Allochromatium vinosum DSM 180: one gene and its partner. The protein of the gene in region 1 interacts with the protein of each later gene in a pairwise test. Links are inferred from orthologs where the notes say so. Each region holds a gene or a part of one and is shown in the gene's direction. Other genes may lie near its edges.

Region 1 (11,905 bases):
CATCTGGGTCGCACGTTCGCTGAGACGCTGACGACTCTCCTCGAAGCGCGCGCGCGTGGCGTACTGCTCACCGAGGGCCGTCAACAGCGGCTCGCTACCAGGCGGACCACTCAAGATCGGCGCCGCCGCGTCGAGTCCGGAGGCCCGCATCACGCGCGTGATCTGGGCGAGTTGGCGCTCCAGCCCCTCGATGCGCCGTGCCTGTTCGTCGAGCAGGCGTTCAGCGATCGAGCCGGGGGCCTCGCCGGCAGGCGCCATCTCAGGCGTCTCCGCGCGAACCGTCCGCGCACCCTCGACCTGGGGTTCCCGGATGTTTGCAGAGGCCATGTGATCGTCCGCACGCTTGTGTAGGGGCGAGAATTGCAGCCCGATCGCGACGAGCGACAAAATCAGGGCGATGGCGCCCAGAATCAGTGCCGACTGTGGTGATTTCATGATTGTGAACTCCGGTATGAATGCGAACGCCAGACGCCGTCTCGGGTGCGACCATCGCTGTACTCAGCGTGAGAACACCATCAGATAGCGCTGCGGGATCACCTGCTCGCTGGATTCGAGTTCAAAGCCATAGGCCTTCAACTGCGAGGCGATCAGCTCCTGGCGAATGTAGGGACCATGGTAGGGCAACAGGCCGTCCTCGACCGGACCGTTGTCGACGATCACCAGATGCCCCTCGGGCTTCAGGGCTTTGAGGATGCTGGCGATCATGCCGTCACGCTCGGCCTGGGAGGAGACACCATAGAGGATGTGATAGAGCGAGCACATGAAGACCATATCGGCCGTGCCGGGGTCCGGAATCTCGAAGCCATCGGTGGCCGAGACCGTGCCGACGACCTGTTTCAAGCCCCATTTGCTCGCCAGGCCATTGAGATATTCGACGTGAGAGTCCTTGGTGTCGAAGGCCAGCACCTGCCCCGTCGACCCGACCCGCTCGGCGAATTTGAACGTGTAGAAACCGGGACCGCTGCCGATGTCGACCACCCGGTCGCCGGCCTTCAGCGGCAGACGCTCCATGATCTTGGGCGACTGCTCCCAACTGTCGCGCTTCGGGTTGTTGAAGAGGATGAAATCCTCCAATGCCTGACGGCGGATGATGCCGATCTCGCGCGTCTTCTCGTCGGTCGCCTCCTCGATCGGAATAGAGGTTGCCTCCAGCTTGTATTTCCTGGCGATGTAGAACTTGAGATCGGCGTAGTCGTTCCGAGCGAGATAGGCGATGAACTCGGCCGTGAGTGGATCGCGCGTCAATTCACGCCTCTCGTCCTCAGTGGCGATCAGATACCGGGCGATCCATTGCAGGGCGGTGTATTCGCCGCCGAAGTTTTCGTTGGGGATGATCTTGTCGTAGAGCTGGATCGCTTGGCGCGCGGCCGCGGCATCTGAGTCGTTGAGTGCCTTGAGCATCAATCGGCCGGCAGCGATGCCGAAGGGCGTGATGTCGAAGGAGTCGAGGCTGCCGATGTGGATCACGGAATGCGAGTCGCTCACGCGAATCGAGTCCTGCTCCGGCGCCTGGGTGTAGACCGGCGGCTTGGGCGCCTGGGGCGCGCTCTTGCGCAGCACCAGCAGATAACGGTAGGGCGACAGATCCTCGTTCGCGACCAGCTCGAAGCCATAGTGATAGAGCTGGGCCTGGACGAACTCCCGATCCACGTAAGCATTGTGCAGCGAAGCGCCGTCATGGTCGCGATTGTCGAGCACGACCAGATAACCGCCCGGGCGCAGCGTCTGGTTCAGGGTCTCCATGAACGCGTCGCGCTCGGTCGGCTGGCTCCAGGCGTAGAGCACATGATAGAGCGAGGAAATGAAGACCAGATCGGTCGGGTCGCGCACCACGATGTCGTTTGGCTTGGAGTGCACGGGGCGCACGCCGTCGATGCCGGACTGGTCGACGAAGGTCTTGAGCTGCGCGACATAGGCCTCCTCGGTATCGGCGGCATACACGACCGCCTCCGGTCCCAGCGCCTCGGCGATCCGGGTCGAGAAGTAGCCGAAACCCGCGCCCAGGTCGATCACCCGGCGCACCTTGGGTTCGAGTCCGGCGATGATCTCGACGACCCGGTCGGTGGCATCCCACTGCGAGCGCATCGGGTTGTTGAACAGCAGCAGGTCGTCGAGAAAGGTGAGCCGGTCCAGGTGCGTCTCGGGATCGTTCGGCGTGTAGTCGCCCGCGCGATACTTGCGCTGGAGATATTCCCGCAAGTTCCTGGCGTCCTCGCCGAGGAAGAAGTCGAAATACGCCCGCTCCAGCCTGGATTCGGGACGCGCCGCCTCCAGGCCGACCGCGTTGGCGTGCAGCCAGGCCCGTCCCAGCCAGATCAGGGCCGAACCATTGCCGCCCGGAACCTCGCCTGACTGATGGGTTTCGATGCCTTCGATCGCGCGGGCGACCCGGTCGGGATCCCGGGTCTCCAGCCCCTCGAAGAGCATCTGAGCACTCGCGCGCGCCGCCTCGGTCACTGGATTGGGGACGGCCCCGACACGCACCATCGAACGCTTGCCCGGCAAGGGTACCTCAAGCGCCGGCGAGGCCGGTTCGGTCGCCAACACAGGTTGGACAATGGCGATCGCCAGCAAGGAGGTAAGCAGCAACGGCAGCATGGTGAGTGGTCCCAGCGATAAAAGAGCGCAAGGTTAGCAAAGCAAGCGCCATTCAGCGACCCGAACCGCTCCGGGCGCCCTGGAAGTAATAACTGAGTTTGTCCGAGAGATTGAGATATTCGATCTGGGTCTGGGTCAGTTCGGAGCGATGCAGGCTCTCGCGAATCCCGGTCCCCTCCTCGATCAGATCCAGCACCAGAGCCTCCTCGGCGGGGATCTCGTCGGAGTAGACCAGCACGTTGGGCTTGAGCAGGTCGTCGGCGTTGATCGAGATGACGACCGCGATGCGCTCGTCGTTCAGACGCACCACGGTACCGGGCGGATAGACGCCCAGGTTGGTGATGAAGGTCGTCAAGACCTTGGGGTCGTAGCACTGACGCTCCTTGGAATACATGCGCGAGACGGCCTGATGCGGCGAGAGGCCGCGTTCGCCGCCGAAGCCGTTGCAGAGATTGTCGTAGCGATTGACCACAGTCAGGATACGTGTGAGCAATCCGATATCGTTGGCACGCAGTCCGCCGGGATAACCGCTGCCATCCAGATGCTCGTGATGCTTGGCGATGATCTCGATGACACCGACCGGCAGTGTACCGATCTGACGGGCGATCTCGGCGCCGTAACGCGGATGCTGCTCATAGAAGCGTCGCTCGGGTTCGATGAGCGGCTCTTTCTTCATCAGGATCTGGGCGGGGATCTTCAGGTGCCCCAGGTCATGGAAGAGTCCGCCCTGACCGAGCAGACGCAACTGTCCCTGTTCGAGTCCCAGCTTGCGCCCGAGCACCAACGCCAGAGCCGAGACATTGATGGCATGGTTGTAGCTGTTCTCGTCCTGATGCTTGAGATTGACCAGCTGCACCGTCGTCTCGGCGTCCTCGGTCAGCTCGCCGACCATGCTGTCGACCAGCTCGCCGGCCTCCTCGGCCGCCTGCGCGGGCGATGAGCGCAGATGCGCCATGAGTTTGCGCGCCAGACCCACTTTCTGGACATAGGACTTGGCACACTGGTTCAGGCGTGAGCGGCGCTGCTTCAGGCGCTGGATACGCTCGTTCTTCTCGGCCCAGAGCGTCGATTGAAGATCGTCCTGGCTGTCGTCGGCCGGATCCGTGGTGTTCTCGGGCACGGCTTCAGCCAATTCTTCCTCGCTGAAGGCTTCGCTGCGATCCAGGTCGACTTTGACCTGCTCGATGTCGAGCTGGCGCAGGATGCTCAGTTGACGCTGATTGCGGATCTTGAAATTGTTCGTCAAGAACGGATGGCTCATCCAGGGCAGATCGAGCATCACGAACAGGCCGATGCGTAGCTGAGTCTTGTCGAGAAACTTTTCGTTCACGTGTCGAACCGCATCCTGACTGTTTAGGCTTGGGTTTGTGCGTGCTCCGGCTCTCGCGACCCCGTGCGGGCGATCGGCGGAATGTAGTTGGCGTGATTCTATAACGGTTGTATGTCCCGTCGTCCGACTCGTTCCATCACGCGCGGCTTGATTCTGCGCGCGCCCACTTGTAGCTTGCATCACCAAGCCGCGTCCGGCATGACATGTCTCTTCAGGATCGAACCCCAGTGACCGACTACAAGCCCACACTCAACCTCCCCAAGACCGATTTCGCCATGAAGGCCAACCTCGCCCAGCGCGAGCCCGAGATGCTCAAGCGCTGGGAGACGCTCGACGTCTACGGCCAGATCCGCGCCGCGCGCGCCGGAGCGCCGACCTTCATCCTGCACGACGGCCCGCCCTACGCCAATGGCGAGATCCATATCGGTCATGCCGTCAACAAGGTCTTGAAGGACATCATCGTCAAGTCGCGCACGCTCGACGGCTTCGATGCCCCGTACGTGCCCGGCTGGGACTGCCACGGGTTGCCGATCGAGTTGCAGGTCGAGAAGAAGCACGGCAAGCCGGGGCACAAGATCAGCGCCGCCGAGTTCCGGGTCGCCTGCCGCGACTATGCCGCCAAGCAGGTCGACAAGCAGCGGATCGACTTCAAGCGGCTCGGCGTGCTCGGCGACTGGGAGCGCCCCTATCTGACCATGGACTTCGGTTTCGAGGCCGAGATCATCCGCTCGCTCGGGCGCATCATCGCCAACGGACATTTGCAGAAGGGTGAGAAGCCGGTGCACTGGTGTGTCGACTGCGGTTCGGCGCTGGCCGAGGCCGAGGTCGAGTATGCCGACAAGCAATCCATCGCCATCGACGTGCGTTTTGCGGTGGTCGATCCGGCCATGCTCGAACTACGCTGCCATGGCAGCCCCAACGGGTGCGGCGAGGGGCCGGTCTCGGTCGTGATCTGGACCACCACGCCCTGGACCCTGCCCGCGAACCAGGCCGTCGCGCTCAATGCCGAACTCGAGTACGTCATCGTCGAGGCCGTCACCGAGCAGGGCCGCGAACGGCTGCTGGTCGCCGAGGGACTGCTCAAGGACACCATGGATCGCTGGAGCGTCCAGGAGTATCGGGTCGTCGGCTACGGACGCGGCATCGACTTCGAAGGGGTCAAGCTGCGTCATCCCTTCTATGATCGCGAGGTGCCGATCATCGTCGGCGAGCATGTCACGCTGGACGCCGGTACCGGCGCCGTCCACACTGCGCCCGGCCATGGTCTGGAGGACTACATCGTCGGTCAACGCTATGGTCTGGCAGTCGACAATCCGGTCGGCGGCGACGGGCGCTTCCTGCCCGGCACCCCGCTGTTCGAGGGCGAGAACGTTTTCAAGGCCAACGAGCATGTGGTCGAGGTGCTCAAGCAGCACGGCGCGCTGCTCCTGGAGACACGCTTCACCCACAGCTACCCGCACTGCTGGCGTCACAAGACGCCGATCATCTTCCGCGCCACGCCGCAATGGTTCATCAGCATGGACAAGCAGGGCTTGCGCGACACCGCCCTGAGCGAGATCGAAGGGGTGCGCTGGATGCCCGATTGGGGCCAGAGCCGCATCGAGGGCATGGTGCGCGGCCGGCCCGACTGGTGCATCTCGCGCCAGCGCACCTGGGGCGTGCCGATTCCGCTGTTCGTCCACAAGGAGACCGGCGCGCTGCATCCGCGCACCGATGAGCTGATCGAGCTGGTGGCCAAGCGGGTCGAGAAGCACGGCATCGAGGCCTGGTTCGCGCTGGAGCCGGCCGATCTGCTCGCCGACGAGGGTGCGCTCTACGACAAGGTGCACGATACCCTGGACGTCTGGTTCGACTCGGGCGTGACCCATGCCTGCGTGCTCGAACATCGCGACGGACTGAGCACCCCGGCCGATCTCTATCTGGAAGGCTCGGACCAGCATCGCGGCTGGTTCCAGTCCTCGCTCATGACCTCGGTGGCCATGCACGGGCGTGCGCCCTATCGTCAGGTACTCACCCACGGCTTCACCGTCGATGCCAAGGGCGAGAAGATGTCCAAATCCAAGGGCAACGTGGTCAGCCCGCAGGATGTGATGAAGACGCTCGGGGCCGACATCATCCGGCTGTGGGTGGCGGCGACCGATTATCGCAGCGAGATGAGCGTCTCCGACGAGATCCTCAAGCGCACGGCGGACGCCTACCGACGTATCCGCAACACGGCGCGCTTCCTGCTCGCCAATCTGGAAGGCTTCGACCCGGCGGTCAACTGTGTCGCACCGTCGGAGATGATCGAACTCGACCGCTGGGCCGTCGACCGCGCGCACCGGCTGCAACAGGAGGTGATCGCGGCGTATCGGGACTATCAGTTCCATCTGATCTATCAGAAGGTGCAGCAGTTCTGCGTGGTCGACCTGGGCGGGTTCTATCTCGACGTCATCAAGGACCGTCAGTACACCACCCCGGCCGACAGCCTGCCGCGTCGCTCGTGCCAGACGGCGATGTATCACATCATCGAGGCCATGAGCCGCTGGCTGGCGCCCATCCTCAGCTTCACCGCCGATGAGATCTGGGCCGCGATTCCGGGTGAGCGCGCCGAGACCATCTTCACCGAGACCTGGTACGAGGGGCTGTTCGCGCTCGACGCCGGCGATTCGATGGACCGCGCCTTCTGGGATCAGGTGATCACCGCGCGTCTGGCGATCGGTCCGGCGCTGGAGAATGCGCGCAAGGGCGGAGCGATTGGTTCGTCGCTCGACGCCGAGCTGGATCTGTACTGCTCGGAGGCGCTGCTCGATGTGCTGGGCCGGCTCGGAGAGGAACTGCGCTTTGCGCTCATCGTCTCCGAGACGCGCCTGCACCCGCTGGCCGCGCGTCCGGATGATGCGGTCGCGACCGAGCTGGATGGACTGGCCGTGCGCGTCAGTGCCTCCGAGCACGCCAAATGCGTGCGTTGCTGGCACCATCGCGCCGACGTGGGCGTCAATCCGGAGCATCCCGAACTCTGCGGACGCTGTGCCGAGAACGTCGCCGGCAGCGGCGAGACGCGGCGCTTCGCCTGATCGAACGAACCGCACTTCAACACGGATATTCAGCCTTGAAAAACTGGCTCTGGCTCTCACTGGCGATCCTCGTACTGGATCAGGCCAGCAAATGGATGGTGCTCCTGGCGCTCGAACCCTACGAGGTCGTCGCACTGATGCCCAACGTCAATCTGACGCTCATGTTCAACACCGGCGCGGCCTTCAGTTTCCTGGCAGACTCCGGCGGCTGGCAGCGCTGGTTCTTCGTGGTGCTGGCGCTCATCGTCAGCGGCGTGCTGGTCGGCTGGCTGCGGCGGCTTCCGGCCCATGAACGCCTGCACGCCGCCGCGCTGGCGCTCATCATCGGCGGCGCGGTCGGCAACCTCATCGACCGCGCGCTACTCGGGCATGTGGTCGACTTCATCCAGGTCTATCTGCCCGTCATCCCGCTGGCGATCTTCAACCCCTGGCCGGCGTTCAACATCGCCGACAGCGCCATCACGATCGGCGTGGTCCTGTTGCTGCTCGCCACCCTGCGCACCGAGGCACCACGCGCATGAGAATCGCGATCCTCTCGCGCAATGCCTCGCTCTACTCCACGCGCCGTCTGGTCGAGGCGGCGCGCGCGCGCGGGCACGAGACCAAGGTGATCGACGTGTTGCGCTGCTACATGAACATCACCTCGCACGCCCCATCGATCCACTACAAGGGCGACGACCTCACCGACTTCGATGCCGTCATCCCGCGCATCGGCGCCTCCGTGACCTTCTACGGCACGGCGGTGCTGCGTCAGTTCGAGATGATGGGCGTCTATCCGCTCAACGAGTCGGTGGCCATCTCGCGCGCACGCGACAAGCTGCGCTCGCTGCAACTCCTGGCACGCAAGGGCATCGGGCTGCCGATCACCGGCTTTGCCCATGCCCCGGACGATGTGCAGGATCTGATCAAGATGGTCGGCGGCGCGCCCCTGGTCATCAAGCTCCTGGAAGGCACCCAGGGCATCGGCGTGGTGCTGGCCGAGACCCACAAGGCGGCCGAGAGCGTGATCGAGGCGTTCATGGGCCTCAAGGCCAACATCCTGGTGCAGGAATACATCAAGGAAGCCAATGGCGCCGACATCCGCTGTTTCGTCATCGGCGACAAGGTGGTGGCGACCATGAAGCGTCAGGCCAAGGCCGGCGAGTTCCGCTCCAACCTGCACCGTGGCGGTACGGCCTCGCTGATCCGCATCACGCCCGAGGAACGCTCGACTGCCGTTCGCGCGGCACGCATCGTCGGGCTGAACGTGGCCGGCGTCGACATCCTGCGTTCCAATCACGGACCTGTGGTGATGGAGGTCAACTCATCGCCCGGACTCGAAGGCATCGAGTCGGCCACCGGCAAGGACATCGCCGGACTCATGATCGACTTCATCGAGAAGAACGCGGCCATCGGCAAGACACGCACCCGCGGTCAGGGCTAGCGTTCACTTCAGCACCAGCGTCAGCTGATTCGCGTCGTCATCGATGGTCATGCGGAAACGCCCGAGCAGGCTCATGCCCAGCAGCGAGGTTCCGCCCAGACGCTGGTCGTCGATGAACGCGACCTCCACGTCCGCGAGTCGCTTGGAACCGACCCAGATGGCCGCGACCCGCCCGATACGCGCCTCGACCGCGCCGTTGGCCGTCTGGACCTGCTGTTGCAGGAGTGCATCCGGCGTCAGGCCGAGCGAGGCGATCCGCGAGACCGGCAGCACCACGCGATCGGCTCCCGTGTCGATGAGCATCGATTCCTGGATGGGCGCACCGCCGGATGTCCCTTCCAGTCCCAGCGTCACCAGATGCGAGACCCCGCGGCGCTGGGTCGCCAGCACGATCTCGTCCCCGCTCGCCGGCGCCGTCTCCGGCGACTCGCCGCCTTCGACCACCATGGGCGGCGGCACATAGGCGGCTTTCTCTCCGAGGATGATGACACGTTCGATGCCGGCGTCCGGCGTCTGCACGATCACATGATCGAAGTCTTCCAGGAGCAGATGCAGTCGCTCGATGAGCGTTTCACCGGCCGAGTGCGCTGTGGCGCCTTGGGTCTGTTCGAGACCGCGCACGTCGAAATCGAGTTCGCGGCTGAGTCGGTCGAGTTCGGTGGCGACCTCGACCCGAGCGGATTGAGCGGGCATCGTCCGCCCCGGCGCCTGGGCTTGGACCAGCCCGATGCCGAACAACAACAGCACGGTCAGCGAGCGTGGGTCGAACGTCGGCATGGTCGAGCACTCCGTCGGGACGATGAGATCCCGCCATTATAGTCGTGAGCCCTGCGTCTGATTGACCCGAGGTCTTTGAAAAAGTCAGGAATATTAGCGTTTCTTAACGTAACATGATCGCCTCTCCAACCCACACGTAACCATACACGAGGACACGCCATGCTCGACGCCATCCGTGCCCTGTCCAAGACGGACATCGCGGGCGCCGCCTTTGCCGTTGCCGCCATCTATCTGGCCGGAATCGTCCCGACGGCCGAGATCGCCTGGGTGAGCGGTTTTCTGCTGCTGACGGTCTTTCTGTTCGCTTTCGAGGTTGTCAGTGTCGACGTGGCGGCGATCACCGTCATGGTGCTGCTGGGTCTGACGAGCCTGGCTGCGCCCCTGATGGGCCTCGAACAGGGACTGGTGCCGGTCGAGCATCTGTTCGACGGTTTCGCCAGTAATGCCGTGATCTCGATCATCGCGGTCATGATCGTCGGCGCCGGGCTGGACAAGACCGGGATCATGTCCAAGGTCGCCGCCTTCATCATGCGTATCGGCGGCTCGACCGAGAAGCGCATCATCCCGCTGATCTCGGGCACGGTCGGGGTCATCTCCAGCTTCATGCAGAACGTCGGCGCCGCCGCGCTCTTCATCCCCGTCGTCAGCCGCATCTCGGCGCGCACCGGGTTGCCGATGTCGCGACTGCTCATGCCCATGGGCTTTTGCGCCCTGCTCGGCGGCACCATCACCATGGTCGGTTCCAGCCCGCTGATCCTGCTCAACGATCTGATCCTGACCTCCAATCAGGCTCTGCCCGAGGGCGTGGCGCCGATGAAGACCTTCGGGCTGTTCGACGTGACGCCGATCGGTGTCGCGCTCCTGCTCACGGGCATCGTCTATTTCGTGCTGGCCGGGCGTCTGGTGCTGCCGGTCCATGGCGCGACCAAAGCCGAGGGCGGCGACACCCGCACCTATTTTGCCGAGACCTATGGTCTGACCGACTTCGAGATCGGCGAATTCCGTGTGCCCAACAGCGACAGCCATCTGATCGGGATGAGCGTCGATGAGCTGGAACAGACCTGGCGGGTGCGTCTGGTCGGCGTCGAGAAGGGCGACGGACTGCGCTTCGGTGCCGATGGCGTCGACCGCACGCTCGGCATCACGCCCGGCAGCACACTGGCGCTGCTCGGTACGGCCGATTCGCTCCTGGACGTGGCCAACGCCAACAAGCTCGTACGCAAGCGCGATCTCGACCGCTTCGCCGAGGTCATGTCCGCGACCAAGTCCGGTGTCGCCGAGATCGTCATCCCGCCCGGTTCCAGCCTGATCGGCAAGACCGCGCGTGATGTCTGGATGCGCAAGACCTATGGTCTGTCGCTGCTGGCCATCAATCGCGGCGGCACCCAGATCACCTACAAGACCGGCGGGGTGCGCAACACGCCCTTCGCCGCCGGTGACGCGCTGGTGGTGCAGACCACCTGGGCCGATCTGGCGCGCCTGGAGAAGGATCGCAACTTCGTGGTCGTCACCACCGAGTATCCGCACGAGGAACTGCGTCCGCACAAGGTCTCGGCCGCGCTCGCGCTCTTCGTGCTGACCATCAGCCTGATCCTGTTCACCGATCTGCGGCTCTCGGTCGCGCTGCTGGTGGGCGCGCTCGGCATGGTGCTCACGCGGGTGCTGACCATGGAGGAAGCCTATCAGGCCGTGAGCTGGAAGACGGTGTTCCTGCTCGCCTCGCTCATTCCGCTGGGGATGGCGGTCGAACAGACGGGCACGGCGGCCTGGATCGCCGAACAGACGCTGGCCGCGCTCGGGGATGTGCCGGTCTGGGTGATACAGCTCTCGCTGGCGGGTCTGGCCACGGCCTTCACTCTGGTGATGTCGAACGTCGGCGCCACCGTGCTGCTGGTGCCGCTGGCGGTCAACATGGCGCTCGGCGCCGGGGCCGATCCGGCCATCTTCGCGCTCACGGTCGCCATCGCCACCTCCAACTCCTTCCTGCTGCCGACCCATCAGGTCAATGCGCTCATCATGGGACCGGGCGGCTATCGGGTGGCCGACTATATGCGTGCCGGCAGCCTCATGACAGTGCTGTTCCTGGTGGTGGCGCTGACCATGATCAATCTGGTCATGTAGGGCGTGCGCCGCATGTCGTCTCCGGAATCGAGCCATGCCTGCCCTCCAGTCGCCCTAGAGATCCCAGGTGAGCAAGACATCGCGGGGTGTCTGATCCGCGATCGTCACTCAATCCAGTCGCGTCTGCGCAATCTGCACCGGCGCGCGCGTGCCGGTCAGCCGATCGACGAGGGGCTGGCCAAGCTCCAGGACTGCATCCAGGCGTCCCAGGCCGTGGTCGCCCAGCGTCAGGCGCTGGTGCCCCGGATCGAGTATCCGCCTGAGCTGCCGGTCAGCGAGCGGCGCGACGAGGTCGCCGAGTTGATCGAGCGCCATCAGGTGATCGTGCTCTGCGGCGAGACCGGCTCGGGCAAGTCGACCCAGTTGCCCAAGCTGTGTCTGGATCTGGGACGCGGGCGCTTCGGGCGCATCGGCCATACGCAGCCGCGCCGCATCGCCGCGCGCAGTCTGGCCAGCCGCGTGGCGCAGGAGCTGGGCGTCGAGAACGGCGGACTGGTCGGCTACAAGGTCCGCTTCCACGATCGCGTGCGCCCCGAGACGGCGATCAAGCTGATGACCGACGGGATGCTCCTGGCCGAGATCCAGCAGGACCGCTGGCTC
Region 2 (6,070 bases), 360 kb from region 1 along the record:
TCTCAAGGCCGGCGACAGCGCGACCGCCAATCCCGACAAATGGGAGCCGCGAACCTGGCCGAAACTGACCAAGGGTGTCGGCACCACCGAGGCTCCACGCGGTGCGCTCGGGCACTGGGTGGTGATCGAGAAGGGCAAGATCGCCAACTATCAGGCCGTGGTGCCGACGACCTGGAACGGCTCGCCGCGCGATCCGGCGGGCAACATCGGCGCTTTCGAGGCCGCGCTCCTGAACACGCCAGTGGCGGTTCCCGATCAGCCGCTGGAGATCCTGCGCACGCTGCACAGCTTCGATCCCTGTCTGGCCTGCTCGACGCACATCATGAGCCCGGACGGCGAGGAGCTGACGCGGGTCAAGGTCCGCTGATTGGAGGAACAGGCTATGTCTATGTACACCGGCGTCCCAACGGTCAAGCGCACGGCCGTCTATGTCTACCAAACCCCGGTGCGGATCTGGCACTGGGTCAATGCGCTCGCGATCACGGTCCTGGCCGTCACCGGCTATCTGATCGCCAATCCGCTGCCGAGCCTGCCGGGCGAGGCCAGCGATCACTATCTGATGGGAAACATCCGCTTCCTGCATTTCGCGGCGGGCTATGTGTTCCTGGTCGGTTTCCTGTTCCGGCTCTATTGGGCGGTCGTGGGCAATCGCTACTCGCGTCAGTTGTTCACCTTGCCCTTCTGGCGGCGCGGATTCTGGAGCGAGCTGGTGCACGAGCTGCGCTGGTATGCCTTCCAGGAGCCGGAGCCGCGCAAATACGTCGGGCACAATCCGCTGGCGCATTTGTTCATGGTCATCATCATCACGGTCGGCGGGCTGGTGATGATGGTCACGGGGTTTGCGCTCTATTCCGAGCAGACCGGGCTGGGGAGTTGGCAGGACGATCTCTTCGGCTGGGTCATACCGGCCGTCGGCCAGAGCCAGGACGTGCGCATGTGGCACCACTGGGGGATGTGGGTCATCGTCGTGTTCGTGATGCTGCACGTCTATACCGCCATCCGCGAGGACATCATGTCGCGTCAGAGTCTCATCAGTACCATGGTCAGCGGGTGGCGCATGTTCAAGGATGATCGGCCATGAGCGCCGACCCCAATGTGCTGGTTCTCGGCATCGGCAACGTGCTCTGGGCCGACGAGGGTTTCGGCGTGCGGGTGATCGAGGAGATCGCCCGCCGCTCTCGCTTCGGCCCCAACGTGCGTCTGCTCGACGGCGGCACCCAGGGCATCTATCTGGTCGACGACATCCGCTGGGCTGAGGTGCTGGTGGTGTTCGATGCCATCGACTATGGGCTGACGCCCGGCACGCTCAAACGGGTCGAGGGCGACGAGGTGCCCAAGTTCATGGGCGCCAAGAAGATGAGCCTGCACCAGACCGGCTTCCAGGAGGTGCTGGCGCTGGCCGATCTGCTCGGCGACTATCCGCGCCATCTGCTGTTGATCGGCGTGCAGCCGGTCGAGCTGGACGACTTCGGCGGCAGTCTGCGCCCCGAGGTCAAGGCGCAGATCGAGCCGGCGATCGGGCTGGCGCGCGCGTATCTGGAGTCGTTCGGCATTGACTGGGAGGACTGTGAGACGTCTGAAGCGGCGGACTATCGTGATCTGCCGCACCCATCTCTGGGGCTGGAGGTCTACGAATCCGGGCGTCCGTGCAGCGATGCCGTGTAAGGCGATTTTCAGAAGAAAAGTTATGGTAGAGCCAAAGATGGGTGGTGTCCCTCATTTTCCTTGAGTGTTAGGCCAAGCTACTAAACCACGTCCGGTTCGAGAAACGTCTTTTGTAGGTGCGGCTTCAGCCGCATGTTCGACCGATGAGGCTGAAGCCGCACCTACAGCAAAATGATGCATTTCATCCCGGACGGGGTTTAGTACCGCGCACGGCAAATATTCTGGATAATAGTGGCTTGGTCTGCCCGACGGTATTGAGGGGTGATAGACCATTGTCAATGGCCACGAGAATTGACCCATTCAGGCGTCGGGTCCGACAACCAACGGAACAGAAACTTGCGCTAGACGCAACAGCTATAGACCTTTTTGTACCAGAGCGCGAAGCAGGTCGGCCCCACGTTGCACCCGGTCTACAGTATCGAGCGAATGACCGTTCACCTGCACTTGGGGAATCCTCAAGAGCCCATCGGCATTTACCTCATGGTCTATACAGACCTCCCAGAATTTTGCCGCGTCATCCTCGTTTTGCGGAGCGCGTAGTTGTAGCCCAGAGTTTACGCACCGCATCCGCGTACCACTGTTCGTAAGGCGCATCCAACGCTCTTCGGTCTCGTAGCCTGCGAACCACGGACCATTAACTCTGTCTTGCCAGACTGTTCCCGTAACAGCGTCGTCCGGAACAGTGCTCTGCACCCGAATTGCGGAGAGGTATGGATCGCGATAGTAGCTAGCCATAGTCTGCCTATCCAGCATGCACATTTCGTAGTCCATTGCCCTTGTCGCGTGGGCATAGACGCCAGACCGACCCGCGCGCATCTCCGGGTACTTCACGAAGTACCAGCGCCAGTCCAAGCCTTGTGCGGCGTCAAAGTTGTTCAACCAATTCTGCGTGAAGTCCTTGAGTGCTAAAACGACGTCGCCGTTTCCTTGGGCAACAACATCGAGAAGGTGGCCGAGTGACCTGCGGATAGGTGTAAGGACAGCCCGACTCGACCCCGTTAGGATCTCCGTTCGCCATTGTGCCAAGATAACGCCCGACCCGAACTTCGAGAACCGATTAAGATCGATGCGGCGCGAGTAGTCGCCAGCCGCAAGCAACGCGCCGGTCAGAACCGGAAGCACCGCCGGGGTGGCGAATACAGCGTGGAACGCGTTCGCCAGCTTCTCAAACACCGTTGCATCGAATTCGAAGGCGGCCAGAGCGCCGCGTAGAAGTGTGTGGTCCTCAAGACGGAAGAGCACGTCCTTAAGATCAGGCGTTTGCTCCAGAAACTGGACTTTTAGCTGCTCATCGGCAACCTGCGCCTGGTTGAAGCTCTTGATGTCCAAGAGATTCAGATGCTCAGCATCGGCCTCGATGAGGTATCGAGTGTCCTTGAGTAGATTGGGCATCCTGTCAGCACGGAGTTCGTTACCCGAGGCTTCAATCAGGTTCCGAAGTATGCGAACCCGGCGCAGAAATTCCGGCGTGTGTTGATGCGGCCGGTGTAGCAGGACCGCGTAGAGGAGCAGGGTTTTCGGCCAGCTTCGGTGTACCCGGCCCTGGCAGCACTCCGCAAAGAGATCGACCGAGCCGTCCGGCGGTATCCCGAAGAGAACCACGGTGTCCGGAGGCGCATTGTCGCCCTGAGCAGGCGGGTGCGAGAAGGTCTGCGCGAACACGGCGGACGTGTCAATGCCAACCCAGGTGTCGAAGCTTTTGATCAGAAAGTCCAGGTGCGCCAGTGCATTCGGGTTGCCTGGACCGTAGACACGCTCGGCAAGGGATTCGATGTCATCCGCAGGGATCCGACCGTCGCGCCACTCGCAGACGTCGCTAATGAACTGAAAGTAGTGAAGGAAGGCCTCGTCGACACTGTTTTCGGTCCTTCGCCGGAACCGCCATAGCAGGTCAGCCCACACCCCATCGACCTTCAGTGCGAACCCCTCGACGCGCTCAGGGCAGGAAACCTCTAAGATCTGCTCGAACCGCGCCTTGAAATTCTCAAACGGCGTCAGCGGTTTCCCGCGCGAGTTCATCTTAATGTAGAGATCCTCGGTCAAACCCATATTCTCGATCGGCAGCAGTTGGAACGAGATCGCCGGATTTTGGGGGCGCACGAGACGGTTCCAGGCGGCAACACAATCTGCCGTAGCAAAGCGTTCATGGATTGCCTCAAGCATGCGCAACATCGACTGGATCGTCGGATCGTGCTGCCAGCTATACAAAAACCAGTGCTGATCTTCGAACCACGCGCGCAGACGTGCGTCGGCCGGAGGCGTTGACTCGACGAGGCACTCGCAGAACCGCCGCGCGCTGGGACGCGTCGCGTATTCAAAGCGCTTCCACCCCTGTTCCTGCTCAAGGCGATCAGCGCGCCACGCCAGATACCAGTGCAGCAAAAAGAGGGTGGTCAGCCGCTGCTGACCGTCGAGCGGGCGGAGCGTCCCGTCGATCACATCGCCGTAGATGAAATCGAGGCTGAGTGGGCTTCCCTTATTTGTCACAGCATTGTGTATGGCATCAAGAAATTGGGCGCGGATGCGTGCTACCGCCTCACTGTCTCGCCCCTGCGCATAATCGCGCTGGATGATTGGGATCTCGATGCGGACCACAGCAGGAGCGTTACCCTGCGGCTGGTTGAATAGGCCGTTGTAAGATGTCGTCATCGCTGAGGCTGCTCTTTACTTTAGGTAGGAACCGACACCACCCTCGGGCGAAAGGATCGCAGACAGGTAAGCGTTGCGATCCTTCGTACTCCAAAAATGGAATTGCTGCGCGTCTGCGTCGGTGTAGTACTTGAGGAAGACTTGACGCGTACAGATGGGAATGTAAGCGCCTTGCCGATCCAGCGCTAGGATACGCCGCCGCTTGACTTCAAACGCCGAATTGCTGAGCACGCTGTTGTGGCCATTGGCGAGAAGCGCAAGGTTCGATATTGAGTGCACGGTATGGCCTGCCGCTGGAGGTGACGTGTCGGCGAATGTAAATGCCGCTGATACGTCTCGCACGAGTTCCTGGAACACTTGGCCATCGATAGCGTTACCAATAATGTTGTCGATGCGCTGAAGGAGTGCGTTCCGGAGATTCGGGTCGATCGATGTCAGGTCAGCGAGCGCCTCACGGTGCAGTTGTAACCACTCCCGCCACTGCTCCTTAATCGTGAGGGTATCTGCGTGCTGCGCATGAATGTGCTCAAGCGACCAGGCTTGTTCCCTGTGGAGGCGGAACGAATACCGTTCGCTCGACCCCTGTATCCGGCGCACCGTTTCGACGTTCATCAGTAGGAGCAGCCGAGTACACTTTTTTTTGTCTGACTCGTAGCTAAGGGACGCCACGGCAGTGGGTGTGAGGTTGAGGGTTTCCCTGATTCGCCTGTCAAGGATGGCGTCAAACTCGCGTTTATTCTGATTGCCGGCCAGTGACACGAGGTCGCCGAACCGCTGACCGATCGCCACCAGATAGCCGATTTTATGATAGTGATCTCGGCTTTCGTACCAGCCGAGAATGAGTTCATAAAGTGCAACGACTTCGTTCCAGACCGCTTCTGATCCGTTCGCTTCAACCCGCGCGCGAAGAACGTCGAACGTATGGAATTGCGGGCGTGCTGCGCCGTGCGGCCCACCGGCGAGGGTATCGAGCAGCAGGGTGATCCGCGTTGGGGTGTTGACAGTGGCCTCGTCGGCAATGAACGCCCAGATATCGGGATGCTGGAGACTGCGTTCGATGGTGTCCCACTGCGCCGCGATTTCGTGGGTTCTGTCCACGACGCCACCGGCGTTGTGACGACTCGAGAGCAACAGGGCTTTAAAGAGCTCGGCGTCAGTGAGGGGAATGCGGCCAACATTCAACCGCGTGAATAAAGTCGTGGCGTCGAGCTCCTGCGGCGCTTCGTACCAGATGACCCGCACACTTTGGACGAGATAGCGAAAGACCTCATCAGCTATGTTTTGACGTTGGATCGGTGTCGGCCCATTCTTTTCAAACCATGCCTGGATGCATGTGTAGGCTACATGCAAGTGAAAAAAATCGATGTTGTCCTCACGCCGCTCATGATCTAGTGTTCTGAGATAATTCTCGACCTGCGACCTGGTGTCATAGGTAATGGAGTAAGGCGGTGGGACGTTTTTGAGGTTTTCGCGGTGCATGTAGAAAAAGACCAAGTACAGTGTCGTTAAACGCTGCTGGCCGTCCACGAGTTCCCATGCATCTTTGCGTTCGGGTTCGCGCTTCACGACAACCGGTTGGAGACTGTAGGGGGCGCCATTGCTATTCCAGATGTCGTTGAGCAATTGATTTACTTCAAGCGAGCTCCAGCGGTACCCTCGCTGGTATCTTGCGACGCGGAATTGTCCGGCGATATCGCCAACAAGCTTTAATTCGAGTATGCACATGTGCGTCATCCATCATTGAAGTGGACTACAA

The links.
Region 2: the proteins of ileS (region 1) and ALVIN_RS11490 interact in binary tests that used the Escherichia coli proteins (3 or more experiments, as listed by UniProt). The link is inferred for Allochromatium vinosum DSM 180 from one-to-one orthologs.

What each region holds. Positions count from the first base shown.
Region 1 is NC_013851.1:2,261,316-2,273,220, forward strand. Bases 3,762-7,184 are described here. They hold ileS (isoleucine--tRNA ligase), read left to right. Parts: upstream 3,762-4,155; coding sequence 4,156-6,984; downstream 6,985-7,184. Other genes in these bases: ALVIN_RS09820 (HD-GYP domain-containing protein), read right to left, coding at 3,762-3,928; lspA (signal peptidase II), read left to right, coding at 7,020-7,184. In the rest of the region: ALVIN_RS09810 (hypothetical protein), read right to left, coding at 1-435; ALVIN_RS16650 (methyltransferase domain-containing protein), read right to left, coding at 499-2,598; more of ALVIN_RS09820, read right to left, coding at 2,651-3,761; more of lspA, read left to right, coding at 7,185-7,505; rimK (30S ribosomal protein S6--L-glutamate ligase), read left to right, coding at 7,502-8,407; ALVIN_RS09840 (retropepsin-like aspartic protease family protein), read right to left, coding at 8,411-9,184; ALVIN_RS09845 (SLC13 family permease), read left to right, coding at 9,344-11,305; ATP-dependent RNA helicase HrpA, read left to right, coding at 11,318-11,905. UniProt on the Escherichia coli protein: Catalyzes the attachment of isoleucine to tRNA(Ile). As IleRS can inadvertently accommodate and process structurally similar amino acids such as valine, to avoid such errors it has two additional distinct tRNA(Ile)-dependent editing activities.
Region 2 is NC_013851.1:2,621,923-2,627,992, reverse strand. What follows is about bases 1-2,871. They hold ALVIN_RS11490 (HyaD/HybD family hydrogenase maturation endopeptidase), read left to right. Parts: upstream 1-1,077; coding sequence 1,078-1,665; downstream 1,666-2,871. Other genes in these bases: ALVIN_RS11485 (DUF262 domain-containing protein), read right to left, coding at 2,020-2,871; cybH (Ni/Fe-hydrogenase, b-type cytochrome subunit), read left to right, coding at 389-1,081; ALVIN_RS11500 (nickel-dependent hydrogenase large subunit), read left to right, coding at 1-367. Outside these bases: more of ALVIN_RS11485, read right to left, coding at 2,872-4,314; ALVIN_RS11480 (DUF262 domain-containing protein), read right to left, coding at 4,330-6,039.